One region of the Labrys sedimenti genome, then DNA from elsewhere that is predicted to be linked to it. Evidence: predicted binding sites of a transcription regulator. Region 1 holds the regulator's gene; each other region holds the start of a gene.
The links. Region 1 encodes PhoB, which activates phosphate uptake and scavenging genes when phosphate is short. Its sites were predicted from a motif close to TGTCATNNANCTGTCAT; they were not measured.
Positions count from the first base shown of each region.

Region 2: a site for PhoB is predicted at 3,189-3,205, ahead of U1R88_RS20070 (esterase-like activity of phytase family protein). Genes of this name have one in related genera too.
Region 3: a site for PhoB is predicted at 2,372-2,388, ahead of phnF (phosphonate metabolism transcriptional regulator PhnF). Genes of this name have one in related genera too.
Region 4: a site for PhoB is predicted at 4,771-4,787, ahead of U1R88_RS01790 (UDP-2,3-diacylglucosamine diphosphatase). Genes of this name have one in related genera too.

Region 1 covers NZ_JAXOUF010000002.1:24,219-31,960, reverse strand. The annotation lists gene pstC (phosphate ABC transporter permease subunit PstC) at 1-492, shown strand, start outside; gene pstA (phosphate ABC transporter permease PstA) at 504-1,346, shown strand; gene pstB (phosphate ABC transporter ATP-binding protein PstB) at 1,355-2,170, shown strand; gene phoU (phosphate signaling complex protein PhoU) at 2,205-2,924, shown strand; gene phoB (phosphate regulon transcriptional regulator PhoB) at 2,938-3,639, shown strand; gene U1R88_RS06520 (RNA polymerase sigma factor) at 3,888-5,129, opposite strand; gene U1R88_RS06515 (YciI family protein) at 5,147-5,503, opposite strand; gene U1R88_RS06510 (aldo/keto reductase) at 5,589-6,539, opposite strand; gene U1R88_RS06505 (RrF2 family transcriptional regulator) at 6,621-7,067, opposite strand; gene U1R88_RS06500 (RNA-binding S4 domain-containing protein) at 7,252-7,578, opposite strand; gene U1R88_RS06495 (helicase-related protein) at 7,661-7,742, opposite strand, start outside.
Region 2 covers NZ_JAXOUF010000006.1:292,260-300,001, reverse strand. The annotation lists gene U1R88_RS20080 (LysR substrate-binding domain-containing protein) at 1-705, opposite strand, end outside; gene U1R88_RS20075 (sodium-translocating pyrophosphatase) at 797-2,947, opposite strand; gene U1R88_RS20070 (esterase-like activity of phytase family protein) at 3,357-4,904, shown strand; gene thiL (thiamine-phosphate kinase) at 5,160-6,146, opposite strand; gene nusB (transcription antitermination factor NusB) at 6,161-6,622, opposite strand; gene U1R88_RS20055 (6,7-dimethyl-8-ribityllumazine synthase) at 6,619-7,146, opposite strand; gene U1R88_RS20050 (riboflavin synthase) at 7,299-7,742, opposite strand, start outside.
Region 3 covers NZ_JAXOUF010000002.1:588,365-596,106, reverse strand. The annotation lists gene U1R88_RS09245 (NIPSNAP family protein) at 1-32, shown strand, start outside; gene U1R88_RS09240 (hypothetical protein) at 54-302, opposite strand; gene U1R88_RS09235 (lysine-2,3-aminomutase-like protein) at 483-1,520, shown strand; gene phnF (phosphonate metabolism transcriptional regulator PhnF) at 1,586-2,338, opposite strand; gene phnG (phosphonate C-P lyase system protein PhnG) at 2,473-2,964, shown strand; gene phnH (phosphonate C-P lyase system protein PhnH) at 2,964-3,584, shown strand; gene U1R88_RS09215 (carbon-phosphorus lyase complex subunit) at 3,584-4,696, shown strand; gene U1R88_RS09210 (alpha-D-ribose 1-methylphosphonate 5-phosphate C-P-lyase PhnJ) at 4,693-5,787, shown strand; gene phnK (phosphonate C-P lyase system protein PhnK) at 5,784-6,566, shown strand; gene phnL (phosphonate C-P lyase system protein PhnL) at 6,563-7,273, shown strand; gene U1R88_RS09195 (alpha-D-ribose 1-methylphosphonate 5-triphosphate diphosphatase) at 7,289-7,742, shown strand, end outside.
Region 4 covers NZ_JAXOUF010000001.1:383,385-391,126, reverse strand. The annotation lists gene U1R88_RS01805 (apolipoprotein A-IV repeat region-like domain-containing protein) at 1-1,858, shown strand, start outside; gene U1R88_RS01800 (LysE family translocator) at 2,053-2,694, shown strand; gene U1R88_RS01795 (glycosyltransferase family 4 protein) at 2,747-3,811, opposite strand; gene U1R88_RS01790 (UDP-2,3-diacylglucosamine diphosphatase) at 3,821-4,636, opposite strand; gene U1R88_RS01785 (undecaprenyl-diphosphate phosphatase) at 4,935-5,795, opposite strand; gene U1R88_RS01780 (DUF2852 domain-containing protein) at 6,033-6,458, shown strand; gene U1R88_RS01775 (fumarylacetoacetate hydrolase family protein) at 6,906-7,742, shown strand, end outside.

The DNA.
Region 1 (7,742 bases):
TCGCACGTGCCGGTGCTCGGCTATCTGTTCAAGGGCCCCACCAACGGCGCCGGCATGCTCACGGCCGGCATCATCCTGGCCCTGATGATCATTCCCTTCATCACCGCGATGTTCGTCGAGATCCTCGAAGCCGTGCCCGCCATGCTGAAGGAATCGGCCTATGGCGTCGGCGCCACCACCTATGAGGTCTTCCGCAACGTCTCGGTGCCCTATGGCCGCACGGCCCTGGTCGGCGCCGTCATGCTCGGCTTCGGCCGCGCTTTGGGCGAGACGATGGCGGTGACCTTCGTGATCGGCAACGCCAACCGAATATCGGCATCGCTGTTCTCCTCGGGCGCGACCATCGCCTCCACCATCGCCAACGAATTCCCGGACGCACCGGCCGGCTCGCTGCGCAGCCAGTCGCTGCTGGAGCTGGGCTTCGTCCTCTTCGTGATTTCCTTCATCGTGCTTGCGATCTCCCGCATGCTCGTGCGCACCAACGCCAAGTAAGGGAGAGCATCATGGCCAATCTCGCCCAAGGCAGCGCCCGTCTCGCCCGCCGCCGCGCCCTCGACTATGCCTACAAGGTCGTCTCCATCAGCTTTGCCGCTATCTCCCTGCTGGCGCTGGCATGGATCCTGTTCACGCTGCTGCGTGAGGGGCTGCCCTCGCTGACCATGGACCTCTTCACCAAGGACATGGCCGATGGCGGCCTGCGCAACGCCATCGTCGGCTCTCTCGTCATGGTGCTGCTCGCCCTCCTGATCGGTGCGCCGATCGGCATCATGGCCGGCACCTTCCTCGCCGAGGCTGGCCGCGGCAGCAAATTCGCCGATGCGGTGCGCTTCATCAACGACATTCTGCTCTCCGCGCCGTCCATCCTGATCGGCCTGTTCGTCTACCAGATGATCGTGGTGGCAACGGGCGGCTTCTCCGGCTGGGCCGGCGTGATCGCCCTCGCCATCATCATCCTGCCGGTGGTCGTGCGCACCACCGAGGACATGCTGGCCCTGGTGCCGACCAGCCTGCGTGAAGCCGCCTTTGCCCTGGGATCGCCGATGTGGAAGGTCATCACCTTCGTAACCTGGCGCTCGGCCCGTACCGGTATCGTCACCGGCATCCTGCTGGCCTTGGCCCGCGCCGCCGGCGAGACGGCACCGCTGCTGCTTACAGCCTTCGGCAATTCCAACTGGTCGCTCAACCTCGGCAACGCATTTGCCAGCTTGCCGGCAGCCATCTACCAGCTCGCGCCCTATCCCGACCCCAAGGCCGTCTCGGTGGCCTGGAGTGGCGCCCTCCTCATCACGGCCGGCGTGTTGGCGCTCAATATCCTGACCCGCTTCGTGCTCGCTCCCAAGAAATGAGTGCTCCCATGTCCGCTACCCCCCAAGCCTCCATCGCGGTTGCCGAACGCCCGATCGCTGATCCAGCCGCCGCCGTGAAGCTCAAGGTCGAGAATCTCGACTTCTATTATGGCGAGAAGCATGCGCTCAAGGGCATCAACCTCGACATGATCGACCGGCAGGTCACTGCCATGATCGGTCCCTCCGGCTGCGGCAAGTCGACCCTGCTGCGCGTGCTCAACCGCATGTACGACCTCTATCCGGGGCAGACCGCCAAGGGCCGCGTGCTGCTCGACGGCCAGAACGTCATCGGCAAGGAAATCGATCCGGCCGTGCTGCGCGCCCGCATCGGCATGGTGTTCCAGAAGCCGACGCCCTTCCCGATGTCGATCTATGACAATATCGCCTTCGGCGTGCGCCTGCATGAGTCCATCTCCAAGGCGGAGATGGACCAGCGCGTCGAGTGGTGCCTCACCAAGGCCGCCTTGTGGAACGAGGTCAAGGACCGCCTGCACGCTTCGGCCCTCGGCATGTCCGGCGGCCAGCAGCAGCGCCTGTGCATCGCCCGCACCATCGCGGTGAAGCCCGAAGTCGTGCTGCTGGACGAGCCGACCTCCGCACTCGATCCGATCTCGACCGCCAAGATCGAGGAACTGATCGACGAATTGAAGCGGGACTTCACCATCGTCATCGTCACGCACAATATGCAGCAGGCGGCGCGCTGCGCGGATGTGACGGCCTTCTTCTATCTGGGCGACCTCATCGAGGTCGGCCAGACCAACAAGATGTTCACCACCCCGAACGACAGCCGTACGCAGGACTACATCACCGGCCGCTTCGGCTGATTCCCGGCCAGCGTCGAATTCATTTGGAGGCGGCATGTCCGACCATATCGTTACATCCTTCGACCAGGAACTGCGCGAACTGCGCAACATGATCGCCGAAATGGGTGGCTACGCCGAGAAGAGCGTGGCCGACAGCGTCGAAGCCCTGCTCAAGCGTGACACCCAGCGCGCCAAAGCGGTGATCGATCTCGATGCCGCGATCGACAAGCTGCAGCGCCAGGTCGAGGACCGGGCCATCCTGATCATCGCCAAGCGCCAGCCGCTGGCCCTCGACCTGCGCGAAATCGTCTCGGCCCTGCGGGTGGCCAATGACCTCGAACGGATCGGCGACCTCGGCAAGAACGTCGCCAAGCGCGTGGTGGCCATCCACAGCCACGCCCAGCCGGCCCAGCTCTTCGGCGGTTTCGATCACATGGCCGACCTGGTGCTCGAGCAGCTCAAGCAGGTGCTCGATGCCTTCGCCCAGCGCAACGTCGAGGAAGCGCTCTCGGTCTGGCGCTCGGACGGCGAGATCGATGCGATGTATACCTCGCTGTTCCGCGAATTGCTGACCTACATGATGGAAGATCCGCGCAATATCGGCTTCTGCACCCATCTGCTGTTCTGCGCCAAGAACATCGAGCGCATCGGCGACCACGCCACCAACATCGCCGAGACGGTGCACTATTTGGTCACCGGTGAATCGCCGGCCGGCGAGCGGCCCAAGGCGGACAACAGCACCGATCTTGTCGATCTTCCTGTGCCGGCTAAATAACAAGGGATAGGCCATGCCTCCCAAGGTTCTGATCGTCGAGGACGAAGAAGCCCTGACTCTGCTGCTGCGCTACAATCTCGAAGCCGAAGGCTATGAGGTCGATAGCGTCGCACGCGGAGACGATGCCGAGATTCGGCTGCGCGAAAGCGTGCCGGACCTCGTCCTGCTCGACTGGATGTTGCCGGGCCTGTCCGGCATCGAATTGTGCCGGCGCATCCGCATGCGGCCGGAAACCGAGCGCCTGCCGGTGATCATGCTCACGGCGCGCGGCGAGGAAACCGAACGCGTGCGTGGCCTTGCCACCGGCGCCGACGACTATGTCGTCAAGCCCTTCTCGGTGCCCGAACTCTCGGCCCGCGTGCGTGCCTTGCTGCGCCGGGCCAAGCCCGATCACGTCGCCTCCCTGCTCAAGGCCGGCGACATCTCGCTCGACCGGGAGACCAAGCGTGTCCATCGCGGCAATCGCGAGATCCGCCTCGGCCCGACCGAGTTCCGCCTGCTCGAATTCCTAATGCAGGCGCCGGGACGGGTGTTCGCGCGCGAGCAGTTGCTCGACAGCGTCTGGGGCCGCGACGTCTATATTGACGAGCGCACGGTCGACGTGCATGTCGGCCGCCTGCGCAAGGCGATGAATCGCACCCGCGAGATCGATCCGATCCGCACCGTGCGTGGCGCCGGCTATTCCTTCGACGAGACCTTCGCCAAGCAATCCTGAGGGCGGTTTGCGGGCATTGCCCGCCCGCTTCCTTTCGCCAAGGCTGCGCGACGTAGTGAGTAATACCAGCACGCTTTGAGTTCGACTCATCAACGTCATTGCGAGCGAAGCGAAGCAATCCAAGAGCCCTGAACTCCAGGCCTGCGAGTTCCTGGATTGCTTCGCTTCGCTCGCAATGACGGGTCGGGGATTGCGCGAGTTGGTGTAAGGGTGAGCATCAGTGTCTGACCAGTTCTCTGGCCACGCAATCACGCCCCCAGATCCGCCAGGCGTCCCTGCAGATAGCGGCGGATGGCCGGGTCGCTCTCCAGGCCGATCGCCCGCGAATAGGCATTGCGGGCCTCTTCCGGCTTCGCCGCCCGCGCCAGCAAGTCGGCACGCGCTGCCCAATAGGGCTGGTAATCGATGATGCGTCCGTCGCCGGCGACCTCGTCGAGCGCGTCCAGACCAGCCTGCGGCCCCGCAAGGCGGCCCAGCGCCACGGCCCGGTTGATGGCGGCCACCGGAGAAGCGGTCAGCAGGACCAGGGCTTCATACAGCGTGACGATCGCGGCCCAGTCCGTCGCCGCGCAGATGCGTCGATGAGCATGGGCCGATTGCAGCGCGGCTTCCAGCTGATAGCGGCCGATCTGGCGGACCTGGCCGGCCCGGGCAAGCAAGGCCTCGGCCTCCTCGATCAGCCCGGCATCCCAGAGCGCGGTATCCTGCTGCTCCAGCGGAATATAATCGCCACCCGGGCCGCGGCGTGCCGCTCGCCGCGCTTCGGCGTGCAGCATCAGCGCCAGCAGTCCCAGCACTTCTGCCTCGCCGGGCAGGAGCGAGGCCAGCAGCCGGCCGAGCCAGATACCTTCCGCCGACAGATTGCGCTCGCGGGCGTGAGCCCCTTCCGGATCGGCCCAGCCCTCGGCATAGACGGCGTAGACGGCCGCCAGCACCGCATCGAGGCGGCCGGGCAGCTCGTCGGGCTCCGGGATGCGGAAGGGAATGCCGGCCTGCTTGATCTTGGCCTTGGCCCGCACCAGCCTCTGGCCCATCGCAGTGGGTGAGACCAGGAAGGCGCTGGCGATCGCGCCGGCATCGAACCCCAATATCACCTGCAGGATCAGGGGCGCACGCACGGAAGCATCGAGAGAGGGATGGGCGCAGGCGAACATCAGGCGCAGGCGCTCGTCGGGCACGGCATGCCGCTCGCCCTGCTCCGAGGCGAGGGCCTCGACATGGCGGATGACCGCGTCCGCCTTTTCGCCGCGCAGCCTGGCGCGGCGGGCCGCATCGATCTGGCGGCGGCGGGCCGCGGTCAGGAGCCAGGCCTCGGGATTGGCGGGCACGCCGCCCGCCGGCCAATGTTCCAAGGCTGCCGCGAAGGCGTCGGCCAGGGCGTCCTCCGCCCCCGCAATGTCGCTCGAGCGTGCCGCAAGAAGTGCGACGAGACGGCCATAGCTGCGTCGCGCCACGACTTCGGCAAGGTCGGCAGCGGGGGCCGAAGACACCGGCTCGGCTCGTTTGCTCAATAGTCCTTCGGGTCCCATATCGGCCGGACCTCGATGGTCCCGATGGCCGCGCTCGGGCAGCGCGCCGCCCAGCCGATCGCGGCATCCAGGTCCGGCACGTCGATGATGTAGAAGCCGCCGAGCTGCTCACGGGTGTCGGCAAAGGGACCGTTGAGCACCTGGCTCTTGCCGTCGGCGATACGCACGGTGGTGGCCGAAGCCGTCGGACGCAAGCGGCTCCACGGTCCCAGGCTGCCGGACGACTGGAGCGCCTGCGTGTAGGCTTGGTAGGCGGCCAGGATCTGCTGCTTGTTGGCGGGATCCGCCTTCAGCATGGCTTCTTCGTTGCTGTAGATCAGAATTGCGAACTGCATGGGTTCCTCCTGTCTCTGCCGGCGCATGATGCGCCGGCATGACAATGACGCGCCATCCCGTTCGCTTTCGACAGCGGCAGGAAAATTATGCGCTTGCCTTGGTAAGCTGCTCGATCTCGGCCGATCCGAGATTGAGCTCGGTCGCCTTGATCAGGTCGGCGAGCTGCTCGACGCTGGTGGCACTGGCGATCGGAGCGACGATCCCGGGCCTTGCGATCAGCCAGGCTATGGCAATCTGGGCCGGCGTGGCGTTCTTGGCCGCGGCCACCGCATCCAGGGCGGCAAGGATGCGCAGGCCCCGCTCGTTGAGGTAATTGCCCATGTCGCCGCCACGGGCATTGCTCTTGGCGAAATCGGCTTCGCTGCGATATTTGCCGGACAGGAAGCCCTTGGCCAACGAAAAATAGCTGGTCACGCCGATCTCGTTCTTGAGACAGAAAGCCTCGAGTTCGCGCTCATAACCGGAACGATCATAGAGATTATATTGTGTCTGCAAGTTCTCGAAGCGCGGCCACATCTCCTTGGTGCTGATCGCCAGCGCCTTGAACATGGTGTTGGCGCTATGATTGGAATTGCCGATCACCCGGACCTTGCCGTCCTTGACCAGCTCGGCATAGATGCCCAGCGTCTCCTCGAGTTCGACTTCCGGATCCTCCCAGTGGGAGAGATAGAGATCGATATAGTCGGTCTGCAGGCGCTTGAGCGAATCCTCCACCGCCTGGACGATGTAGGCACGCGACAAGCCCTTCTTGCCCGGCCCCATTTCCGAGCCGACCTTGGTGGTGATCACGATCTCGGCGCGATTGCCGCGAGCCTTCATCCATTTGCCGATGATCGCCTCGGATTCGCCGCCCTGATTGCCGGGAACCCAGGCTGAATAGACATCGGCAGTGTCGATCAGGTTGAAACCACCCCCGACGAAAGCATCGAGGACGGCGAAGGAGGCTTTCTCATCCGCGCTCCAGCCGAAGACATTGCCACCCAGGCCAAGCGGAGCAACCGACAGATCCGACCGTCCAATCGCACGTTTTTCCATGAATGCTCTCCATATTCATGACAACAAATGGGCCGTCCGGCACACGAGCGTGCCGGTTCGGGCTCAAGGGCCGCAGGGAGTTCAAATCGAATAGGTCAGCTCTTGTTCCCCGCCCCCTGCCTGACGCATCTCTTCCACCGACATGTTGTCGAGCAGGTTGGAAGAGAGGTCCCGCACACGCCGCATCAAAAGGCGTACAGTGCAACCTGGAACATCCGGGCAGTCGAGGCAAGGCTGATAAGCGGTATGGCTGGCGCAGGCGATCGGCGCGAGCGGACCGTCGAGAACCCGGATGGCATTGCCGACACTGATCTGGCTGGCCTCGCGCGCCAGCATGTAGCCACCGCCCTTGCCTTTCTTGGAGCGTACGATGCCGGCCACGCGCAACTCGCCCAGGATCGCGTCGAGAAACTTTTTGGGAATGCGGTTGGCTTCGGCGATTTCCTGGCTTTGCGCCGTCTCGCCGGCCGGCAGGCTGGCGAGGTGCGCCAGCGCCTTGAGACCATATTTGCCCTTGTTCGTCAGCATTGACCGATTCGCTCCACGCAGGACAAAGTCCATCCTGTCTATCACGAATATAGGGATTATGGACCGAATCGGTAAGAGCCATTGCTAGGAAGGTGGCAGCGCAACACCCCTTCTCCCCTTGCGGGAGAAGGTCCCGGCAGGGGGATGAGGGGAGCCGCGCAGACACACGTGAACTCGCCGCCAGCTATCCGGCATCACTTTGCTCGGACCCCGCCGCCGGCCGGCCCGGCGGTTCGGGCGACAGGTCCTCATAGAGCGTCTGGGCCTCGCTCGCCGGGCCGCGCCGATCGCCAAGGGCGAGAACGCGATAGACCCGCACGGTACGCTCCAGGGCGATGGTGAGGACGTCCCCCGCCTTGACGGCCTTGGCCGGGTTATCCGTGCGCGTACCGTTGAGGCGGACATGACCGTCCGCCACCAATTTGGCGGCCAGAGAGCGCGTCTTCACAACGCGTGCATGCCAGAGCCATTTGTCGATCCGAAGACGATCCTGGCTTCCGGCCTGGCTCATAAGTCAGGTTCCCTAGAGCAAAACGCGTTCAGACGCGTCTTTGCGATTCGGGTGACTCCGTCAAATCGCAAAACGCTATGGATCAGGTCTTGTCCGATTTGCCGCCCTGCATCTGCTCCTTGAGGGCAAGCAGCTTGGCGAAGGGCGAATTCGGATCCGGTGCA
Region 2 (7,742 bases), on a different contig from region 1:
CACCAGGCCGACGACGGTCTGCATCTCGCAGGCTTCCTGCGTGATGCGCGGCTCGAACCCCGCATGGCGGCACAGGGCGATCAGTTGGTCATGGAAGCTCACCCCCTCGTTCCGAGGGGTCATGATGAAATCCTCCCCGGCCAGTTGCTCCAGCCTGACCGCCGCGCCTGTGGCGAGGGGATGATCGTCGGGCAAGGCGGCCAGGACCGGCTCGCGCTCGATGCGCTCGAAACGGATGTCGGCCGCCGGAACGCCGGGCCAACGCATGAAACCGATATCCGCCTGCTTGCCTCGCAGGGCCTCGATCTGCCTGGCCGTCGTCGCCTCGCGCAGAACGAGTTCCACATCCGGGAAACGCGAGCGGAAGGTTCGCAATGCCAGCGGAACCAGGTCTCGACGGGCCGTACCGACAAAGGTGATGGCAAGCCGGCCCGCCAGTCCCGCCTCGATGCGGCGTGCGCGCAGGGCCCCCTGCTCCAGGCTCACCAGGCAGGCCTTCGCCGTCTCCAGAAATGCGGCGCCGGCCTCGGTCAAAGCGACATGGCGATTGCTGCGGGTGAACAGGCGCGCCCCGACCTTCTCCTCGAGCTTGCGCACGGCCTGGCTGAGCGGCGGCTGGGCCATGTGCAGCCGCTCGGCGGCGCGATGGAAATGCAACTCCTCGGCGAGGACGACGAACTGGTGCAGGAGGCGCGTCTCGATCATCAGCCAGAACCATTGCGGCCCTTGCGGCCGCCTCTAAACGAATGAGGGAGGGCAATGCCCTCCCTCACCCACCAGAACCTATCGCAAAACCTCAGTGATGGGCCAGGATGGCCAGCAGGAGCAGCGCGACGATATTGGTGATCTTGATGGCCGGATTGACGGCGGGACCCGCCGTATCCTTGTAGGGATCGCCGACCGTATCGCCGGTCACCGAGGCCTTGTGGGCTTCCGAGCCCTTGAGGTGCTTGGTGCCGTTGGCATCGATGAAGCCGTCCTCGAACGACTTCTTGGCATTGTCCCAGGCCCCGCCGCCCGCCGTCATCGAGATGGCGACGAAGAGGCCGGTGACGATCACGCCCAACAGCATGGCGCCGACGGAAGCGAAGGCATCGGATTTCGAGCCGGTGATCCACAGCACCAGGAAATAGATCACGATCGGCGACAACACCGGCAGCAGCGAGGGGATCAGCATCTCCTTGATGGCGGCACGGGTCAGCAGATCCACCGCCTTGCCATAGTCAGGCTTGTCGGTGCCCTGCATGATGCCGGGCTTCTCGCGGAACTGGCGCCGGACTTCCTCGACGATGGCCGAGGCTGCCTTGCCCACGGCGGTCATGGCGATGCCGCCGAAAAGGTAGGGGATGAGACCACCGAGCAGCAGGCCGACCACCACGAAGGGATTGGCCAGCGAGAAGTTCGGCTGCACCCCGGCGAAATAGGGATACTGCGCCGAATTCGAGGCGAAATAGGTCAGATCCGAGGTATAGGCAGCGAACAGCACCAGGGCACCGAGGCCGGCAGAGCCGATGGCATAGCCCTTGGTGACGGCCTTGGTGGTGTTGCCTACGGCGTCGAGCGCGTCCGTCGATTTGCGCACTTCCTTGGGCAGTCCCGCCATTTCGGCGATGCCGCCGGCATTGTCGGTGACCGGACCGAAGGCGTCGAGCGCCACCACCATGCCGGCAAGGCCGAGCATGGTCGTCACCGCGATTGCCGTGCCGAACAGACCCGCCAGCGTGTAGGTGGCGACGATGCCTGCGACGATCACGATGGTCGGCAGCGCCGTCGCTTCCAGCGAGACCGCGAGGCCCTGGATGACGTTGGTGCCGTGACCGGTGACCGAGGCCTGCGAGATCTCACGCACCGGCCGGTAGCCGATACCCGTGTAATATTCGGTGATCCAGACGATAAGGCCTGTTACCAGCAGGCCGACGATGCCGCAGGCGAACAGAGAGGTACCGGTGACGTCATGGCCGCCGATGGTGCCGATCGAGCCCCAGCCGATGAGGAAATGCGTGGCGACGGCCAGGCCTGCCACCGAGAGGACGGCCGAGGCGATGAAGCCCTTGTAGAGCGCGCCCATGATCGACTGGTTGGCGCCGAGCTTGACGAAGAAGGTGCCGATGATCGAGGTAACGATGCAGGCCGCGCCGATGCCGAGCGGATAGAGCAGCACGTTGGAGAGCACCGGCGTACCGGCGAACAGGATCGCCGCCAACACCATGGTGGCGACCACGGTGACGGCATAGGTCTCGAACAGGTCGGCCGCCATGCCGGCGCAATCGCCGACATTGTCGCCGACATTGTCGGCGATGGTCGCGGGGTTGCGCGGATCGTCCTCGGGAATGCCGGCCTCGACCTTGCCGACGAGGTCGCCGCCGACGTCGGCGCCCTTGGTGAAGATGCCACCGCCGAGGCGGGCGAAGATCGAGATCAGCGAGGCGCCGAAGCCGAGGGCCACCAGCGAATCGATGATCTCGCGCGCCTGCTTGGGATCGGCGAAGGAGAGCTGCATCGGCCCGGTCAGCACGTAATAGTAGACGGCCACCCCGAGAAGAGCGAGACCCGCCACCAGCATGCCGGTGACCGCACCGGCCTTGAAGGCGACTTCAAGGCCCTGTCCTAGCGAGTTCATCGCGGCCTGTGCGGTGCGGACATTGGCCCTGACCGACATGTTCATGCCGATGAAGCCGGCAAGGCCCGAGAGCACGGCGCCGATCAGGAAGCCGATGGCACTCGGGATCGAAAGGAAATAGGCGACCAGGGCAAAGATGATGATGCCGACACCTGAAATGGTGACGTATTGGCGCCTGAGGTAAGCCTGCGCGCCTTCGCGCACGTAACCGGCGATTTCCTGCATCCGGGCGTTGCCGGCTGGCTGCGCCATCACCGACTGGAATGCCCAGACTCCGTAAACGAGGGAAAGCGCCCCGCACGCAATAATGACCCACAGAGAAAGCATGGACTAAATGTTCCTTGTTCTTTACTCGCACAAGCCACTGAACAAATCGCACGAACGAACGACCCCTGCCCTTCGCATCGAAGGTCAGGATATTGCAGGTGCGGCGAATCCTCCCACCGGAGCCGTCTGATTGTCCGGATTGCCGCGATGCTGCCAAAATCATACGGGCAGCGCAACCGACGCCGTGCGTTCGCGGCAAGTTCTTTCGAAGATCCTCTTGGTGCGTCACCCGCCGGAAAACTGTCACGCCTCTGTCATCGGCTCTTGCCAAGGAAGTCCACGCTGAAGCGTTTCGCAATTCGGCCATATTGCTGAAAATTGCGAAGACACGTCGAAACAACAATGACCGGGAGCAAAGACGCGTTTTCGCTGAGGCGCGTCTGTGTTCTGGCCACCGAGCGAGATTTCCATGCGCCTTCTTCGCACCATCCTTCTCACCACCCTCTCGGTTCTGCCGACGCTGGCAATGGCCGAGCCCCTGGCCATCAAGGAGCCTTTCGTTTCTTCCGCCCCGGGCGAAGAGAAGATCGATTTCGCCGGTGGCAGCTTCGTCAACCACGGCCTGGTCGGCGTCGGCCGGCTGAGCGCCGACCTCAAGGACGAGAAGGGGGACACGCTCGGCTCCTTTTCCTCCATGGCGATCGATCCCAAGAGCTGGAGCAAGACTGCCACGGGCTACAAGGGCCAGCTCCGCTCCCTACCGGATCGCGGCTACAACAATCCCGACAAGGGCCTGTTCTTCGACTATCAGGGTCGCGTCCTCGCCTTCGACTTCGCCTTCACGCCCTATTCCGGTGCTGCGCTACCCACCGCCGTGACCTCGCAGTCGCAGATCGACTTGAAGCCGCTCGCCGGCAAGGGCGTCTTCCTCACCGGCCTCGACGGCAAGCCGACGACGGGTGCCGATCCCGCCGACAACACCGTGGAGATGAACGGCTATACCCTGCCCGTGCCACCGGCCGGTGCGCTCGGCGCCGGCTCCCTCTCCTTCGACGCCGAGTCGATCGCCTATCGCTCCGATGGCAGCTTCTATGTCGGCGACGAATATGCCGCTGCCGTCTACCTGTTCGAGCCCGGCGGCAAGTTGAAGGGCCTGATCCCGCCCGGCCCGGCACTCGTTCCCACCAAGAAGGGCAAGATCAACTTTACCTCGATGGAAGCGCCCGACACCGGCCGGCGCAACAATCAGGGCCTGGAAGCGATCTCGCTGACGCCGGACGGCAAGACCCTCTATGCCGTGCTGCAGAGCGGCACGCTGCAGGACAGCTCCGCCGGCAAGAACCAGGCGAACCGCGCCACCACGCGTATCTATGTCTATGATGTCGCCTCGGACCCGCTGCCCAAGACCCCCAAGGCCGTCTATGCGATCGAACTGCCGGTCTATTCCAAAAAAGGCGACGGCAAGATCGACAGCACGGCCGCGCAGAGCGAGATGGTGGCGCTCGACGATCACCGCTTCCTCCTGCTCGCACGTGATGGCGCCGGCCATGGCTGCGATTGCAAGAATCCGGAGATGTTCAAGGCCGTGCTGGTGGTCGACACCTCAGGCGCCACCAACCTGGCGGGCACGGACTATGAAACCGGCACCAAGCCGATCGCACCCGCCAAGGACGAGCGCAACGTCCTCGACACAGCTATCACCCCGGCCCGTTCGCAGGTGCTGGTCAACCTCTTGAACGCCACCCAACTCGGCAAGTTCGGCCTCAACATCGACAATGCCAAGGCCAACGACCTCACCCTGTCGGAAAAGTGGGAGGCCATGACGCTGATGCCGGCCCTCGATCCGGCCGCGCCCAACGATGCCTTCCTGTTCGTCGGCAACGACAACGACTTTCTCACCAGGAGGGGCGTGATGAAGGGGCAGAGCTACGACGCCGGCCTCACCAACGACACGCTGGTACTGGCCTATCGCCTGACGCTGCCCGAAGACCTGGCCAAGGCTTTGGCAGCGAAGTAGAAGCCGCAGCCGAAGCGTCTGCGCGCAAAGCGGAAAGCCAACAAAGTAAGGTGTGACAAGCCTTCTCCCCTTGCGGGAGAAGATGGACCGGCGGAGCCGGGACGGATGAGGGGTGCTGGCGAAATGCTTAGACGGATGCGTTTCTCCCCTCTTCCGCCCCCAAGTCTTTTGCTTGAACGCGAGGTCCTGGAAGGACCTCGCTACGGCACCTTCTCCCACAAGGGGAGAAGGGGAACACGCCTTCTCCTGCCTTGCTCAAAAATGACTGAAACTGCCGCGGGCGAACTGGACGTCGTTGCCCTCATCGTCAAGCCATCTCGGAGCATGATGACCTAGTGTCACCGTGCCGATTGGGCTGACCGTGACCCCGCAATTCTGTGCCGCGGTTTCGAAGGCGATACGCTGCCCGGAGGGCACGGCACAGAGAATTTCATAATCGTCCCCTCCCGTGAGCGCCGTTTCCAGCAATATCGCGTCAAGCTTGCAGGCTGCCTGCGCGGCCGGTGAAAGCGGCACAGCATCGCGTTCGATATCGGCCGACGCACCGGAAGCCCGCAGCAGCTTGGCGAGATCGCCGACGAGGCCATCCGAAATATCCATCGAGGCCGAGGCATGGGCGAGCACAGCCGGCGCCAGGGCCGTACGCGGCTGCGGCAGGAGGTAGCGCCTGGCCAGGTAGTCGCGTTCCACCTCCGCAAGCCCGGCCAAGGCGTCCGCCCCGCGGCGCGCCAGCAGGCCCAGCGCTCCGTCACCGATGGAGCCGCTGACATAAAGGATGTCGCCCGGCTGCGCGCCGTCCCGGCGCGGAATACGGTCGGAGGGCACCAGGCCGAAGGCGTTGACGGCGATGGTCAGCGGCCCCGTGGTCTTGACGGTGTCGCCGCCCAGCAAAGCGAAGTCGAATTCCTTGCCGTCGACCGCCAGGCCCTCGGCGAAACGCTGCAGCCAGTCCTCGCGCCAGCCCGGCGGCAAGGCCAGGCAGAGCGTATAGGCATGCGGCTGCGCGCCCTTGGCGGCAAGGTCCGACAGGTTCACGCGCAAGGCCTTGCGCGCGATGAGATCGGGGTCGTCGTCGGCAAGAAAATGAATGTCAGCGACCAGCGCATCGGTGGTCACCACCAGATGCGCTCCAGGCGGCACGCTCAGCGTCGCAGCGTCATCCGTCAGCCCGCGCGCCCCGGGATGGGTCGCGAGCGGAGCGAAGAAACGGCTGATCAACTGATCTTCGGTGAGCCGCGCCATGCGAGGACTGCTGCTCAGGAAGCCTGGAGATGGTCGTTTCGTTCGGCCTTGGCGATCTTGTCGAGCACAGCATTGACCATGCCGGCTTCCTCGCGGTCGAGGAAGGCATGCGCGACACTGACATATTCGGAGATCGTCACTTTCGGCGGGATGTCCTGGCGATGCAGCAATTCATAGACGCCGGCACGCAGGATGGCACGCAGAATGGCATCCACCCGCTTGAGCGGCCAGCCATCGGCCAGCGCCTGATCGACCTTGGGATCGATGCTGCGCTGCTCGCGCACGACCCCGCCGACGATGTCGCGGAAGAAGCTCTCCTCGGCCGGCGAATATTCGACGCCGTCGATTTCCTGGCCTATCCAGTGGTTCTCGAATTCTGCCAGCACCTCGACGACATTGGTGCCGCGGATGTCCATCTGGTAGAGCGCCTGCACACTGGCGAGGCGCGCAGCGGAACGTTTCTGGGCCCGGCTCATGCCTCGACCCCATGCAGGCGGCGTTTCAGGGCAACCATGTGCAGAGCGGCATCGGCCGCGCCGCCACCCTTGTTCATTTCCGAAATGCTGGCGCGAACCCGAGCCTGCTCGTCATTCTCGACGGTGAGGATGCCGTTGCCGAGCGGCAAAGCGCGCTGCACGGAGATGTCCATCAGGGCACGCGAACTCTCGCCGGCGACGATGTCGTAATGGGTGGTCTCGCCACGGATCACGCAGCCCAGGGCGATCGCCGCGTCATAGGCACGGCCGCGCTGAACGGCGGCGTCGAGAGCCATCACGATGGCCGAGGGGATCTCGAGGGCACCCGGCACGGTGAGCACGTCGAAGCTGCCGCCGGCCGCCTTGATGGCGCCGGTCGCGCCGGTGAGCAGCCCGTCGGCGATCTCTTCGTAATAACGAGCTTCGACGATCAGGATATGCGGCGGCAGGGGACCGCCGAAGCCGGACTCGGTATTTTCGAAGGAAGGAGCGGAGGAACTGGATACACGCCTGGGACCGGCCATGGGAATTCTCGTCTCAGAGGAAAGGCGGGCTCTACACGCGCCGCCTGAATGCTGTTGGATTGAGGGCGTTCCTAGAGCATCGTGTCGAAAAGGGAAAGCCGGTTTTGAGCAGGAGCGATGTGACCGCGAAGCATGGCGGCGCGCGGCCTGTCTCAGCCTCCGGCGCGATCACTCCAACGTTCGGTCCCGACATCCGCCAGCCGCGCGGCATAGCGCGCCATGGTGTCGATCTCGATGTTAACAGTATCGCCCACCTCGGCATTGCCCCAGGTGGTGACGCACAGGGTGTGGGGGATCATCATCACGCCGAAATCCTGCCCCTCGACCTTGTTGACGGTCAACGACGTGCCGTCGAGCGCCAGCGATCCCTTCTGGGCGATGAAACGCGACAGGTCACCAGGTACCCGGAAGATGAATTGCGAGGTGCCGTCCTGATCCTTGCGATCCAGCACGGTCGCCACTCCGTCGACATGGCCGGAGACGATATGCCCGCCGAGTTCGTCGCCGATCCGGAGTGCCCGCTCGAGATTGAGCTTGTGCCCCACGCGCCAGGAGCCGAGTGTCGTGCGCCCGATCGTCTCGGAAGAGGCATCGAC
Region 3 (7,742 bases), 560 kb from region 1:
CGGCGCCGCATGCTCCTCTTGTGAAGGCATGAGAACGCGGCGCCTGATGGATCTTAGCCGCCGACGGCGTCAGCCGTGCACTTCTTGACGAAGCTCGTCTTGGCCGCACCGTTCAGTTTCTTGGTAGCGGCCTGCGCATCGCAGGCGCCGGCGGCATCCTTGGCGCATTTGTTGGTGAAGGCCGTCAAGGCGGCCCCCGCCAACTTCTTGTCGGTTGCCTGGGCCTTGCAGGTGGCACCTGCGGCCATGGCACTGGCGACGAGGCAAGACGAAACGAGAGCAACACCGAGCAAACGGATCATGCTGATTCTCCCAGGACAGCCCCCGGCGAAGCATGCATGGCCCGCAGGGTACGGTCGAGACGATTCTTGCCTTTCACCTTCCGAAAGGCGGCCCAAAGGTTTATGAGCAGGGCCAGATTTTGAAACCCTGCAGGATTTCCGGGACAGGACCGAAACGGGCCTCCCGGAACAGACGATCACATGAACAAGCATTCCAGTCTCAGGAGCGCTTCCGATCTGGAGGCCGCCGGCCTTGTCTCGCCGCTCGAACGCCTCGACATCGAGGAGGTCGCGCGACGTTTCTCCGTTGCCATCACCCCTGCGATGTCGGACCTGATCGAGGGCCCCCCCGATCAGGATCCAATCGCCGCCCAGTTCGTACCGACCAGCCATGAACTGACATGGAGCCCGGACGAACTCTCGGACCCGATCGGGGACGACGCCTTCTCGCCGGTGAAGGGCATCGTTCATCGCTACCCCGACCGCGTCCTGCTCAAGCCACTGCATGTGTGTCCGGTCTATTGCCGCTTCTGCTTCCGGCGGGAGATGGTGGGGCCGGAGGGCGACATGCTCGGCAGTGGCGAACTCGATGCCGCCCTGGCCTATATCGCCGGCAATCCGGCGATCTTCGAGGTCATCATCACCGGCGGCGATCCCTTCGCGCTGTCGCCGCGGCGCATCGGCCGGATCGTGAGAGCGCTGTCGGCCATCGATCATGTCGGCGTGATCCGCTTTCATACGCGCGTGCCGGTGGTGGCGCCCGAACGGGTCACGGACGAGCTCATCGAAAGCCTCGACAGCCCGAAGGGCGTGTTCGTCGCCCTGCACGCCAATCATGTGCGCGAACTCACGCCCGCCGCGCGGGTTGCCTGTACGCGGCTGGTCAAGGCGGGGATCGCCATGGTCAGCCAGACCGTGCTGCTCAAGGGCGTCAACGCCACGGCCGAGGAACTGTCGGCCCTGTTCCGGGCTCTGCTCGGCCTGCGCATCAAGCCCTATTATCTGCACCATGGCGACCTCGCCAAGGGTACGGGCCATTTCCGCACCACCATCGCCGAGGGCCAGGCGGTGATGCGGGACCTTCGCGGCACCCTCACCGGCCTCGGCCAGCCCACCTATGTGCTCGACATTCCCGGCGGACACGGCAAGGTGCCGATCGGGCCTGGTTATCTCGACGATGGCGAGAACGGCCCTGTCGTGACGGATCCGCGCGGCATCCGGCACGACTATCGCGGCTAGGGATCTTGGTGTGTCGACCACGCTCCATCGATTGATGGAGCTGAAAGGCCGGCACTCAGCGCCCGTCAGCTCTGCACCACGATCTCGGTACGGTCCGCGGCAAACAAGCTGAAGATCGCCTGGATCGGCACGCCGTCGGCATCGATGTTGACACCCTCCACCGTCAGGACGGGGCGGCCGACCGCAATATCGAGCCTGGTTGCTTCATCGGGTGAGGCAAAGCGCGCCCCGACACGGGTCGATACCCGCTTGTAATCCTCGACGCCGCAGGCCGCCAAGGCCGGCGTCACGGCCCCGAAGCGCCGATAGGCATCGGCAAAACCGGCAAAGCGCGGCAGCGGCAGGAAGGAATTGCCGAAGGCGATCGGCACCCCGTCGGCCGAACGCATGGTCAGCAGCTTCAGCACCGGACTGCCCGGTGCAATGGCCAGCAATCCGGCAAGGCGCGGATCGGCCTCGATTTCGACGGCCTCCAGCACGATGCCCCCGGCCTCGCGCCCTTCCTGCGCCATGTTCTGGCTGAAACGCGTGCGCTCGCCGATCGGATAGGCAAGCCGAGAAAGCTCGACGAAGGTCCCCCTGCCCTGCGCGGTGCGCACCAGGCCCTTGCCGGCCAGTTCGCCGAGGGCCCGGCGCACCGTATGCCGGTTGACGCCGAAGCGGGCGGCCAGTGCGGCCTCCGTCGGCAATTGCGTCCCGGGGGCCAGCATGCCGCCAATGATCTCCGCCTCGACGAGATCCACGATCTTGCGCCAGGCGGCGATACCATCGCCACGGGAAACACCGTCTTCCGCAGCAGCAAAATCGCTTGTTGCCATCTGCGACGAAAAATTCCTAGGCGGGACTGGTTTTGTCATGGAAGCGTTGCAAGGTTCCTCATATAGTTGTCTATATCACTAGACAACATGCTTCGCCAGCCTGTTGTGACCCAAGGCAGAGCAATGGTTCCGACATGAATGAGTCCTCCCCAGATCGTCATCGCCAGATGGCGGCCGAGCCGGCTGCCGGACTGAAGGCACGCCAGGCCGTCATGCGCCTTTGCGCCCACGCAACCGGCAGCGAACTCGACCAGGCCCTCTCGACCCTGGCTCCGTTGCCGGCCCATGCCGCGCTGCGGCCCGCCGCAACCGGCCTCGTCATGCTGCAGGGCCGGGTCGGCGGCGACGGCGCCGCCTTCAACCTGGGCGAGGCGAGCACGTCGCGCGCCACCGTCCGGCTCGAAAATGGGCCTGTCGGCTTTGCCTATCATCTCGGCCGTAACAGCGCCAAGGCCAGCGCCGCCGCCCTGCTCGACGCACTCTGGCAGGACGAGGCCCGTCGCAAGGCGGTCGAACGGGCACTGCGGCCGGTGGCCACCCGGTTGAATGCGGAAGCCGGCGTTTCAGCCCGGCAGACCGCAGCGACCAAGGTCAATTTTTTCACCATGGTACGGGGAGAGGACTGATGATCAGCCTTGCACAGGACCAATTTGCACAGGATCTGGCGCCCGGCTTTGCCGATGCGGCACTCGAATCCCAGGCGGTCTTCCGCGCCTGCATGAATGCGCTGGCCCGGCCGGCCCGTCCCCAGCCCCTTTTGACGGGGCTGGTGCCACCGGCACCACTGACGCCGGAACTGGCCGCCCTTGCCCTCGCTGTGGCCGATCACGAGGCCCCGCTCTGGCTCGATGCCAGGCTGCGGACAGCGGAGGTACGAGCCTATCTCACCTTCCATACCGGAGCCCACCTGACGGAAGACCCACAAGAGGCAGCCTTTGCCCTTGTCGCAGATGCCGCCGCCTGTCCTGACCTCGCCAGTTTCGCCCAGGGCAGTGACGAATATCCCGATCGCTCGACCACGCTGCTGATCGCACTGGAGCGGCTCGAAGCCGGCCATGATCTCGCCTTTACCGGGCCCGGCATCAAGGCCGACGCAGGTTTGGCGCTCGCGCCGCTTCCCGATGACTTCCGCCGGCAGCTCAGCGCCAACCATGCCGCCTTTCCATGCGGCGTCGATATCGTCTTCACGGCACCGGGCAGGATCGCCGGCCTGCCGCGCTCGTCCCAAATTCTTGGAGTAGCCTGATGTATGTCGCCGTCAAGGGTGGCGAGGAAGCCATCGACAACGCCCATCGCCTGCTCGCTCATGTCCGGCGCGGCGACAAGGCGGTTCCCGATCTCGCCACCGATCAGATCCGCGAGCAACTCACCCTCGGCGTCGACCGCGTGATGGCCGAGGGCTCGCTTTACGACCGCGATCTGGCCGCCCTCGCCATCAAGCAGGCCCGGGGCGACCTGATCGAAGCGATCTTCCTGGTACGCGCCTATCGCACCACCTTGCCGCGTTTCGGCACCAGCACGCCTGTCGATACCGACGACATGGCCATTCGTCGTCGCATCTCGGCGACCTTCAAGGACCTGCCGGGCGGCCAGGTGCTCGGCCCGACCTTCGACTACACCCATCGCCTGCTCGACTTCATGCTGGCCGCCAGCGCCGAGGTCGAGCCCCCCAAGGAAAAGCCCGCCACCGGGGAGAAGACGCCGCGCGTCAGCGACCTGCTCGGCGGCGAGGACCTGATCGAGCGCAACGCCGCTCCCGACCCCGAACGCCCGGTGGGCGATCTCACCCGCGAACCCCTCGCCTTCCCGGCCGACCGCGATCTCAGGCTGCAGGCGCTCGCCCGGGGCGATGAAGGCTTCCTCCTGGCGCTCGCCTATTCCAGCCAGCGCGGCTTTGGCCGCACCCACCCCTTCGTCGGCGAAATCCGGCTCGGCGAAGTGGAGGTGGAATTCGTGCCGGAGGAGCTCGGCTTTGCCGTGCCGATGGGCTCGATCACCGTCACCGAATGCCAGATGGTCAACCAGTTCGCAGGCTCTGCCGAAGCCGCGCCGCAATTCACACGCGGCTATGGCCTGGTCTTCGGGCAGGCTGAGCGCAAGGCGATGTCCATGGCGATGGTCGACCGCTCGCTGCGGGCGCGCGAGTTCGGCGAAGAGAGGACTGCGCCCGCCCAGGACGAGGAGTTCGTGATGTCCCATTGCGACAACGTGCAGGCGACGGGCTTCGTCGAGCATCTGAAACTGCCCCACTATGTCGACTTCCAGGCCGAGCTCGACCTCGTCAGGCGCCTGAGGGCCGAGCATGCCGAGCGGCGAGAGACGGCGCTGGCCGAAACCCGGCAGGAGGACGCAGCATGACCGAGGCAGCAAGTCATCCCGGTCGGAGCGAAGCGGAGAGCCGGGACCGCAAGCAGGAAGAGGCTCACTCTTCGAACGGTCCCGTGTCTGCGGGGCATCGCTCCGCGCTGCACCGCGCACGGGATGACAATCCCAGCGGCTACAATTTCGCCTATCTGGACGAACAGACCAAGCGCATGATCCGCCGGGCGATCCTCAAGGCCATCGCCATCCCCGGCTACCAAGTGCCCTTCGCCTCGCGCGAGATGCCGATGCCCTATGGCTGGGGCACCGGCGGCGTGCAGGTAACAGCGGCGGTGATCGGCCCCGACGACGTGCTGAAGGTGATCGACCAGGGCGCCGACGACACCACCAACGCCGTCTCGATCCGCCGCTTCTTCGCCAAGACGGCCGGCGTCGCCACCACCACCGCCACGCAGGACGCCACCATCATCCAGACACGCCACCGCGTGCCGGAAGCGCCCCTCAAGCCTGACCAGATCCTGGTTTATCAGGTGCCAATCCCTGAGCCGCTGCGCTTCCTCGAACCGCGCGAGACCGAGACGCGCAAGCTGCACGCTCTCGCCGATTACGGCCTGATGCATGTGAAGCTCTATGAGGACATCGCCCGCCACGGCCATATCGCCACAACCTACGCCTATCCGGTGGAAGTCGCCGGGCGCTATGTCATGGATCCCTCGCCGACGCCGAAATTCGACAATCCCAAGATCGACGATTGCGAGGCGCTGCAGCTCTTCGGAGCCGGGCGCGAGAAGCGCATTTATGCGGTGCCGCCACATACGCGGGTGAAGAGCCTCGACTTCGAAGATCATCCGTTCAGCGTGCAGCGTTTCAGTCAGCCCTGCGCCCTCTGCGCCGCGCGGGACGTCTATCTCGACGAGGTCGTCCTCGACGATCGCGGCGGCCGCATGTTCGTCTGCTCGGACACCGACCATTGCGAAACGAGGCGGGCCGCGGGGCACAGGGGCGAGATGCTGGGCTCGTCGCCCCTGGAAGCACGGACGTCCTCACCCGCTCCAGCCTTGTCGTCGAGTGCATCGTTTTCACGAGCGGACGAGGACGTCCGCGCTCCCAGGAAGGATGAGCCATGACTTTCGACAGCTCCCCCCTGCTCCAGGCTCGCGGGCTCACCAAGCATTACGGCACACGCCTGGGCTGCGCCGACGTTTCCTTCGATCTCTATGAGGGCGAGGTCCTTGCCGTGGTCGGCGAGTCCGGGTCGGGCAAGTCCACCCTGCTCGGCCTCCTCTCCAGCGAGGTCGAGCCCACTGCCGGTTCGGTGCATTATCGCATGCGTGACGGGGCCGTCCGCGACCTCTTCGCGCTGAGCGAGGCCGAACGCCGCTTCCTCCTGCGCACCGACTGGGGCTTCGTGCGCCAGGATGCGCGCGACGGCCTGCGCATGGGCGTCTCGGCCGGCGCCAATGTCGGCGAGCGCCTGATGGCGGTCGGCGCGCGGCATTATGGGCGTATTCGCGAATCGGCACTGGACTGGCTCGGCCGGGTGGAAATCGAGGCCGACCGCATCGACGATACCCCCGCCAGCTTCTCCGGCGGCATGCGCCAACGCCTGCAGATCGCCCGCAACCTCGTCACCCGCCCGCGCCTCGTCTTCATGGACGAGCCGACCTCCGGCCTCGATGTTTCGGTGCAGGCGCGCTTGCTCGACCTCCTGCGCGGCCTCGTTGCCGATCTCGGCATCGCGGTCGTCATCGTCACGCACGACCTCGCTGTCGCACGGCTGTTATCGCATCGCATCATGGTGATGCGGCAGGGCCGGGTGATCGAGACGGGCCTGACCGACCAGGTCCTCGACGATCCGCACGAGGCTTACACCCAACTTCTGGTTTCTTCGGTGCTGGCAGCATGACCTCCCCCATTCTCACCCTCGAAGGCGTTTCCAAGAGCTTCACCCTGCATCTTCAGGGAGGCCAGAGCATCGGCGTGATGCAGGATGTTCGCTTTGCCGTCGCCCCCGGCGAATGCGTCGTGCTCGGCGGGCCGTCCGGGGCCGGCAAATCCTCGATCCTCAAGATGATCTACGGCAATTATCGCTGCGATAGCGGCGCGATCCTGCTGCGCGAAGGTGAGGAGGTCGTCGATATCGCCACCGCCGAACCCCGGCGCATCCTGGCGCTACGCCGCCGCACCATGGGCTATGTCAGCCAGTTCCTGCGCGTGATTCCCCGCGTCTCCGCCCTCGCCATCGTGGCGGAAGCGGCACGCGAAACCGGCCTGGCCGAGGACGCCGCCACCAGGCGCGCCCAGGATCTGCTTCACCGGCTCAACGTGCCGGAGCGGCTCTGGCGCCTGCCGCCCGCGACCTTCTCGGGCGGCGAGCAACAGCGCGTCAACATCGCGCGCGGCCTCGCCGCCGACCGGCCGCTTCTGCTCCTCGACGAGCCGACCGCTTCGCTCGACGCCGCCAACCGGGCGGTCGTCGTCGACCTCGTCACCGCCAAGAAACAAAATGGCGTCGCAATTGTCGGCATCTTTCATGACGAGGATGTGCGCGAACGAGTCGCGGACCGCGTCGTCGACGTCACCCGGTTTTCCGTAACTTCACTTGCCGCCTGAACGGACATTTCAACCATGCCTGATCTTGAGCAATTTGTTCTCTCAAATGCCCGCCTCGTCCTGGCCGACCGCGTGATCGGCAAGGGCTGGATCGCCGTCGACAAGGGCCGCATCGCCGAGATGGGCGAGGGCGAGGCGCCGGAGAAAGGTTTGGACATGGCAGGGGATCATATCCTGCCCGGCCTGGTGGAACTCCATACCGACCATCTGGAAGCCCATTACTCGCCGCGCCCTTCGGTGCGCTGGCATGCCCTCAGCGCCGTGATGGCCTATGACGCCCAGATCGCGGCTGCCGGCATCACCACCGTGTTCGATTCCATCCGTCTCGGATCCGAGACGGAAGAAGGCACCATCTCCAAGGAGGGCACGGCGCTGGCCGGAGCCCTGGAAGAAGCACGCCAGCACGGACATCTGCGCGTGGAGCACCGCACCCATATTCGCTGCGAGCTCGCCACACCCGACGTCCTCA
Region 4 (7,742 bases), on a different contig from region 1:
CGAGCGCGGCCAATTCCTGGCGGAGACGCTGTCCACGCGCAGCACCAGCATGTCCGGCGAACTCGGCGATATCGCCGAGGCGATGGCCAAGACTCTCGACGAGCGCAGCCGGTTCCTGGTCGACGCCCTGTCGACCCGCAGCACCAGCATGTCGAGCGAGCTCGGCGACATCGCCGAGACGGTGGCCAAGGCGCTCGACGAGCGCGCCGGCCAGCTCGCTGAACTGATCGGCCAGAAGGGTGGCAACCTGGTCGAGGCTCTCTCGACCAAGCGTTTCGAACTCAGCCAGGCGCTGGAGGCTTCGTCGCAGGCCCTCTCCTCGTCCATCGAGACCAAGGCCGGCCAGGCGATCGGCGATCTCGGTTCGCTGCAGGCTCGCCTGCGCGAGGAAATCACCTCGCTGCTGGATCGGGTTGCCGGCACCAACACCGCCCTGCAGGAATCACTCGACAACTCCACCAAGACCCTCGATGCCATCGAGGGTGGCCTGGCCGACCGCCTGCGCGACTTCCAGTCGACCATGCTGAGCCTGGCGGATCAGACCAGCGGCGCGACCGATCGCGTCGGCGACCAGGTCTCGACGTTGCGCGACCTTGCTGCCCACGTCATCAGCGATGTCGGCACCATGGCCAATCGCCTGGAGGAGCAGAGCGGCCATCTCAGCAGCGCTGCCGCGGTCCTCACCGATACGCAGGCCCGTGTCGACCAGGCCCTCGACGAACGCCGCGCCACCCTGGAGGCCCTGGTCTCCACCGTTGGCGGCAAGGTCGAGGCGATGGAAGCGATGATGAAGTCCTTCGCCGAGGTGATCGAGGAAAAGCTCGCCAATGCCGAAAGCAAGGCGCGCCAGACCAGCGGCCTGCTCGCCGATAACGCCAACACCACGGCCCAGGCCATCGCCGACCAGTTCGAGCTCATTCGCGCCACCACCGGCAAGGAACGCGACCGCACCTCCACGGCCCTCAAATCGACCTATGAGCAGGCAGTGCAGGAAATCTCCGGCCTGTTCGGCAGCGCCACCGAGCGTTTCGCCGAAGTGGCCCAGGAGATGCGCGGCATGACCCAGACCGTGAAGCAGGAGCTGGAAGCCACTCGCTCCGAGCTCAAGCGCGGCCTCCTGGAGATCCCGAAGGAAACCTCGGACTCCACCGCGACCATGCGCCGCGTCGTGGCCGAGCAGATCCAGGCTCTCAACGACCTCGCCGATATCGTCAGCCGCTCCAGCCGCTCGCTCGATATCGCCGAGCCGACCGACCGGCCGATCCCTGCCCCGCTCCGGCTGCGCGAGCGCGCCGACGTGGCGGCCGAAGCCCCTGCCCGCCGGGCGGAAATGCCGCGCGCCGGCACGCTGCCTCCGGTGCCCGAGCTGAAGCCTGCCGCTCCGGCTCGCAGCACCGCTGTGGCAGCACCCGCCTCGCGGGGTGAACGTCGCGGTACCGGCTGGCTCTCGGAAGTGCTGGCCCGCGCCTCGCGCGAAGAGCCCGAACCGGCTCCCCCGGCCAACACGCCCGCCGTGATGGCCTCCTCCCTCGACACGCTATCGGTCGACATCGCCAAGATGGTCGAGCACGACGCCGTCGCCGATGTTTGGGACCGCTACCGCCGCGGTGAGCGCAACGCCTTCTCGCGCCGGCTCTACACGCTGCAGGGCCAGCAGGCCTTCGAGGAAATCCGTCGGCGCTATCGGCGCGACACGGACTTCCAGGCGACGGTGGACCGCTACGTCCAGGAGTTCGAACAGCTCATCACCGAAGTGGACCGCGAGGATCGCAGCGGCAACATGGCCCGGACCTATCTCACCGCCGATTCCGGCAAGGTCTATACGATCCTGGCGCATGCCGCCGGCAAGCTCACCTGAGCCCGGCTGGAAAACGACCTTCCTCAACTGCCTGGTTGAGCATGGAAAAGGCCCCGGAATTCCGGGGCCTTTTTCGTTGTGGCGGCCAGATGGCTGCCATGCCGAAGCCGGGCTTGCGCTGAAGCGGGGCGCCGCTATTGTCGGTCCATTCTCCGCCGGCATGCCGAAGTTGGGCTTGCAGTAAGACGTTTGCGATGGGTGACGCCTTGTTCTATCAGTTCCATGCCTTGCTGGCGGTCTATGCGCTCTACACCGTCGCCGTCGCCAGCCCCGGCCCGAGCAATCTGGCCATCATGGGCGTGGCCATGGGACAGGGGCGCCTGCCGGCGCTGGTGCTGGCGTCCGGCATTATGACGGGCTCGATGATCTGGGCCATGCTGGCAGCCACCGGGGTCTCCACCCTGCTGGCCGCCTATGCCGACGCCATCACTGCCATCAAGATCGGCGGCGGGCTCTATCTCCTTTATCTGGCCGTCAAATCGGCGCGTTCTGCCTTCAAGGCCGGCCAGGACGAGGCTAGGCAAGAACGGGCCCCGGTCGACTACCGTCGGCTCTACTGGCGCGGCCTGATGCTGCATCTGACCAATCCGAAGTCGATCCTGGCCTGGATCGCCATCATGTCACTCGGCCTGAAGTCGGATGCTCCCGGATATACGGCCCTGGCCATCATCGCCGGCTGTGCCGTGATCGGGCTGACTACATTCGGCGGTTACGCCCTGGTCTTTTCCGCCAAGCCCATGGTTCGCCTCTATCAGAGGGCACGGCGCTGGATCGAAGCCACGCTGGCGCTGTTCTTCGGCCTGGCCGGCATCCGCCTGCTGCTATCGCGGATATAAGCCCAGACATCGCCTGGTCATAGGGCCGCGCGCCAGGCTCCAATCTTGATCGTCAAACCGGCAGGCTGGCACGCCCCTGCTTGACCGCACCGGCTGGCGCAGGTGTGGTCTTTGCCCGGCTGCAGGCGTCCACCACATTGGCGATGAACTGGTGGGCGCAGGCGTCCCAGGAATATTTCAAGGCCTCCGCCCGGGCGTCCGCGGGCTTGAGGTCGAGACAGGCCCGCGCAGCAGCAGCAAGGTCGTTGTCAAGGATGCCTGTCCTGCCGGTATTGATCACGTCGATCGGCCCCGTCACCGGAAAGGCTGCCACCGGCAGGCCGCTGGCCATCGCCTCGAGCAGGACGATGCCGAATGTATCGGTCAGGCTGGGGAAGACGAAGACATCTGCCGACGCATACGCCCTCGCCAGGTCCTCTCCCTCCAGCATGCCGGCGAAATGAACGGCCGGATAGCGCGAGCGCAGCATCTCCAGGGCCGGGCCTCCGCCCACCACCACTTTCGAGCCGGGCAGGTCGAGATCAAGGAAGGACTCGATGTTCTTCTCCACCGCAACCCGGCCGACATAGAGGAAGATCGGGCCCGGCAGGTCGAAGATGCGTACCGGTCTTGGTCGGTACAGTTCGGCATCGACCCCGCGAGACCAGCGCATCAGCCGCTTGAAGCCGCGCCCGGCCAGTTCACGCTCGAGGGCGGGGGTTGAGACCATCGTACCCGCCCCGGCATTGTGGAAACGCCGGATCCAGCGATAGCTCCAGTCGAGCGGTACGGGAGCGCGTGCGGCGAGATATTCGGGAAAGCGAGTGTGATAGCTGGTGGTGAAAGGGCGCCCCTTCTTCAGGCAGGCCCGGCGCGTGAGCAGGCCGATCGGCCCTTCGGTAGCGATATGAACGTAGTCCGGCTTCTCGGCCTCGATATGGCGCTCGATGGCACCGAGCGGCGGCATGGCCAGGCGGATTTCCGGATAAGAGGGCATCGGCACCGACCAAAAGCGATCCGGCGCCAGGAAGCCGATCTCGACGCCCTGTCGCGATGCGGCCGCAGCCGTCTGCTCCAGGGACCGGACGACGCCGTTGACCTGCGGGCGCCAGGCATCGGTGGCAATCAGGATTTTCACGGGACCGACTCAGGCGGCGCGCTGAGGAACCAGCGTCTCGTCCTGGAGGGCCGGCGGCTTGTCGGCCTGTCGGACCAGCTCGCTCCAACGCACCAGTTCGAAACGGCCGTCGAAATGCTCGACGATCGCCGTGCAGCTTTCGACCCAGTCGCCGGAATTGATGTAGGTGATGCCATCGAGGTCGCGCAGCGTGGCGTGATGGATGTGGCCGCAGATGACCCCGTCGCAATTCAAACGCTTGGCTTCCTTGGCCAGGGTTTCCTCGAAATGGCCGATGAAGCTGACAGCGTTCTTCACCTTGAGCTTGGCCCAAGCGGATAGCGACCAGTAGGACATGCCAAGGCGCCGGCGAATGGCATTCAGCCAGGTATTGACTCCCAGGGCCGTGACATAGGCCCAGTCGCCGAGCAAGGCCAGCCACTTGGCGTGTCGCACCACCACGTCGAAGGCATCGCCATGCATCACCAGGTAGCGCTTGCCGTCGGCAGCGACATGCACGGTCTGCTCCATGACTTCGATGCCGCCGAAGTGATGTCCGGGGAAATCGCGCAGGAATTCATCGTGATTGCCGGGAATATAGACCATGCGCGCACCCTTGCGGGCCTTGCGCAGCAGCTTCTGCACCACGTCGTTGTGGGCCTGTGGCCAGTACCAGCCGCTCTTCAACTGCCAGGCATCGACGATGTCGCCGACAAGGTAGATCGTCTCGGCGTCATAGGCGCGCAGGAAGTCCAGCAGCATGCCGGCTTGGCAGCCGCGCGTCCCCAGATGCACATCCGAGATAAAGAGCGCTCGATAGCGCGTGCCTTCGCCGTCGCTGTTCATGGCACCATCCTCGCCTGGCCCAAAAAACGTGTCGTCGAAACGAAGCATGAGAGCATGGCGCTTGCTTTGATGCGCTTTGCTGCAGACATCAGCGAAATCGACGACGCATCCTGATTGTCACAAACACGATTCAGTTCATGGTTTTATGACAGGCGACATGTCCGAGGAGACATCGATGCTCTTTCGTCTCCTTTTCTCTTATGGCGTCTTGCGCCGAGACGAGAACACCTCGATTTGCGGGCGCGCGCCGAAACAAAGACTTGGCGCAAACGAGCGTTCATTCATGAGCCCCCCGGCTCTAGTGATAGGCAATCCACAGCACGACGGCCCCGAGCACGATGCGGTAAATGATGAAGGGCCAGGTCGAAAAGCGCTCGAGAATGCGCATCAGTCCCCACAGGGCGGCAAAGGAGGAAATCGCCCCGACCACAAGGCCCACCAGGAGGATCAGCCAACCTTCGAGGGAGAGATGGGCGCGCAGAAGGGTGCCGATTTCGTGCAAGCCAGCCAAGGCAATGGCGGGAATGCCCAGAAGGAAGGAAAAGCGCGCCGCCTCCTCGCGCGAGAAGCCGCAGAACAGCGACGCCGTCAGGGTCGAGCCGGACCGCGACACGCCGGGGATCAGGGCGCAGACCTGAGCCAGCCCGACGATCAGGGCATCGCGCAATCGCATGTCCTCGACCCGGCGCCGGTGGCGAGCCAGAAGTTCGGCAGCGGCGAGCAGCCCACCCATGACGAGGCAGGCAAACCCGATCACCGGCAGTGCGCGCAGGGGACTGTCGCAACGATTGAGAAAGGGCGCGAGCAGCAGGCCGGCCAGCACGATCGGGATCGTGCCCAACACCACGCCCACCGCCAGGCGAAATTTCGGGGACATCCAATCCCCTGTCCGCACGGCCGCCAGCGATCCCAGGGTGATCGAGCGGATATCCGTCCAGAAATAGCAGACCACCGCGCACAGGGCCGCAAGCTGCATGGCCGCGGAGAAGGCCGAGCCGGGATCCTGCCAGCCAAGCAGGGCCGGCACCAATCGCATATGGGCCGTGGAGGAGATCGGCATCAACTCGGTGATACCCTGGACGACGCCGAGGAAAGCGACCTTTGCCACCCCCAACGTCATGAAGCCGGTGTCGACGCCTTCGGTGCAAGCGCCATTCATTCCACACCTCGAAGATTGCGCCCGGCCCAGCACGCGCGCCCACAAAGCTTTCGATCACGGCAACTTTGCGGCAGGCCATCACCACCAACGAATTTGCGGCACGAAACGCGGGAGCAGCGCTTTGCTGCTTGCGCGGTCGCCAAGATTAAATCGGACACAACTTCGGCTTGTACCCTTGAAGCCACCCGTCGCCACCCCCAACTGCTCGGGTGCTGGGTTGCAACATGGGAGAGGATAATGACCTCTTGTTCTACGCGTGGCCGCTGGCATCCGCTTCATGTGGTGGCGGTTATCGCCGGCTTTCTGATCTGGTGGCCGCTTGGCCTGGCGGCGCTGGCCTATTTCATCTGGGGCGACCGCTTTCCCAGGGAAAAGGTGCGTGAAGGCTTCGAGCGGGCCAAGGCGGAATTCGCCGGCTTCTCGCGTGATCAGCGCAGCTATGCCGGCCAGGGCTGGTCGGCCACCGGCAATGCCGCTTTCGACGATTATCGCCGCGAGACGCTGCGCCGCCTGGAAGAGGAGCGCCGGCGCCTCGAGGAAGAAGGTCGCGCCTTCGCCGAATTCGTCACCAATCTGCGTCGTGCCCGCGATAAGGAAGAGTTCGATCGCTTCATGGCCGAGCGCAATGCCGCTCGCAATGGCAGCGAGGGACACTCCGCCTGATGCGGAGAGCAAGACGCGTTTGGGCGGGAGCGATGTAGACCGAGCAGGTCGCACCCTGCTCAGGCCGCCAATGTTTCCAAACCGATCACGAGGCCCGCACAGCTCAACCTGTGCGGGCTTTGTCATTTCGCGAGGCTTGGGGACGACAGGCCTGGGCGCAACCTTCGCCAAACCCGCGAAGGACTATCCGTTCTTTTTGCGCAAAGCGTGCTTCCACCGCATTTTGCCCGCAGATTGAGGGGTCCCTTCCCTCTTCTCGACATGAGGCCAACCATTCATCCGACAAATATTGGTGTGGCATCCCACACAATGCTTGCGACCGCCCCCCCGATCGGGCATGGTCCGCACCGGCCGGCTGATGGCATTTGCCTCGCGAGGACCGGCTTTCAGGATCGATAATTTCAACGACAGCCGAAGGGCTGCAATTTTCGTCTAAAGGACCCCACAATGAAGCTGGTACGGTTTGGCGTGCCGGGCTCTGAAAAGCCCGGTTTGATCGATGCGGATGGCAAGATCAGGGACTTGTCGGCCCATGTCGCCGATTGGAGGGGCGATGCCCTCTCGCCACAGTCTTTGGCCCGGATCGCCGCGCTTGCGCCAGCCTCGCTGCCGGAAGTGACCGGTAATCCGCGCCTGGGCTCCTGCGTCGCCCAGCCCGGCAACTTCATCGCGGTCGGCCTGAACTATGCCGACCATGCGGCCGAGAGCAACATGCCGATCCCCAAGGAGCCGGTGTTGTTCAACAAGGCGCCGTCCTGCGTAGTCGGCCCCAATGACGACGTCGTCATTCCGCGCGGCTCGGAAAAGACGGACTGGGAAGTGGAACTGGCCATCGTCATCGGCAGCCGCGCCTCCTATGTCGAGGAGAAGGACGCCCTCTCCTATGTCGCCGGCTACGCCGTCTGCAACGACGTTTCCGAGCGCGCCTATCAGATCGAGCGCTCCGGCCAGTGGATGAAAGGCAAGGGCTGCCCGACCTTCGGCCCGCTCGGCCCCTGGCTGGTCACGCCCGACGAAGTCGGCGACGTGCAGAACCTTTCCATGTGGCTCGATGTCGACGGCGAGCGCGTCCAGACCGGCTCGACCAAGACGATGATCTTCGGCGTCGCCCACATCGTGCACTACATCTCGCAGTTCCTGATCCTGGAACCCGGCGACGTCATCACCACCGGCACGCCTCCCGGCGTCGGCATGGGCATGAAGCCGCCGCGCTATCTCAAGCCCGGCAATGTGATGACGCTCGGCATCGAGAAGCTCGGCGACCAGCGCCAGACCACGGTGGCC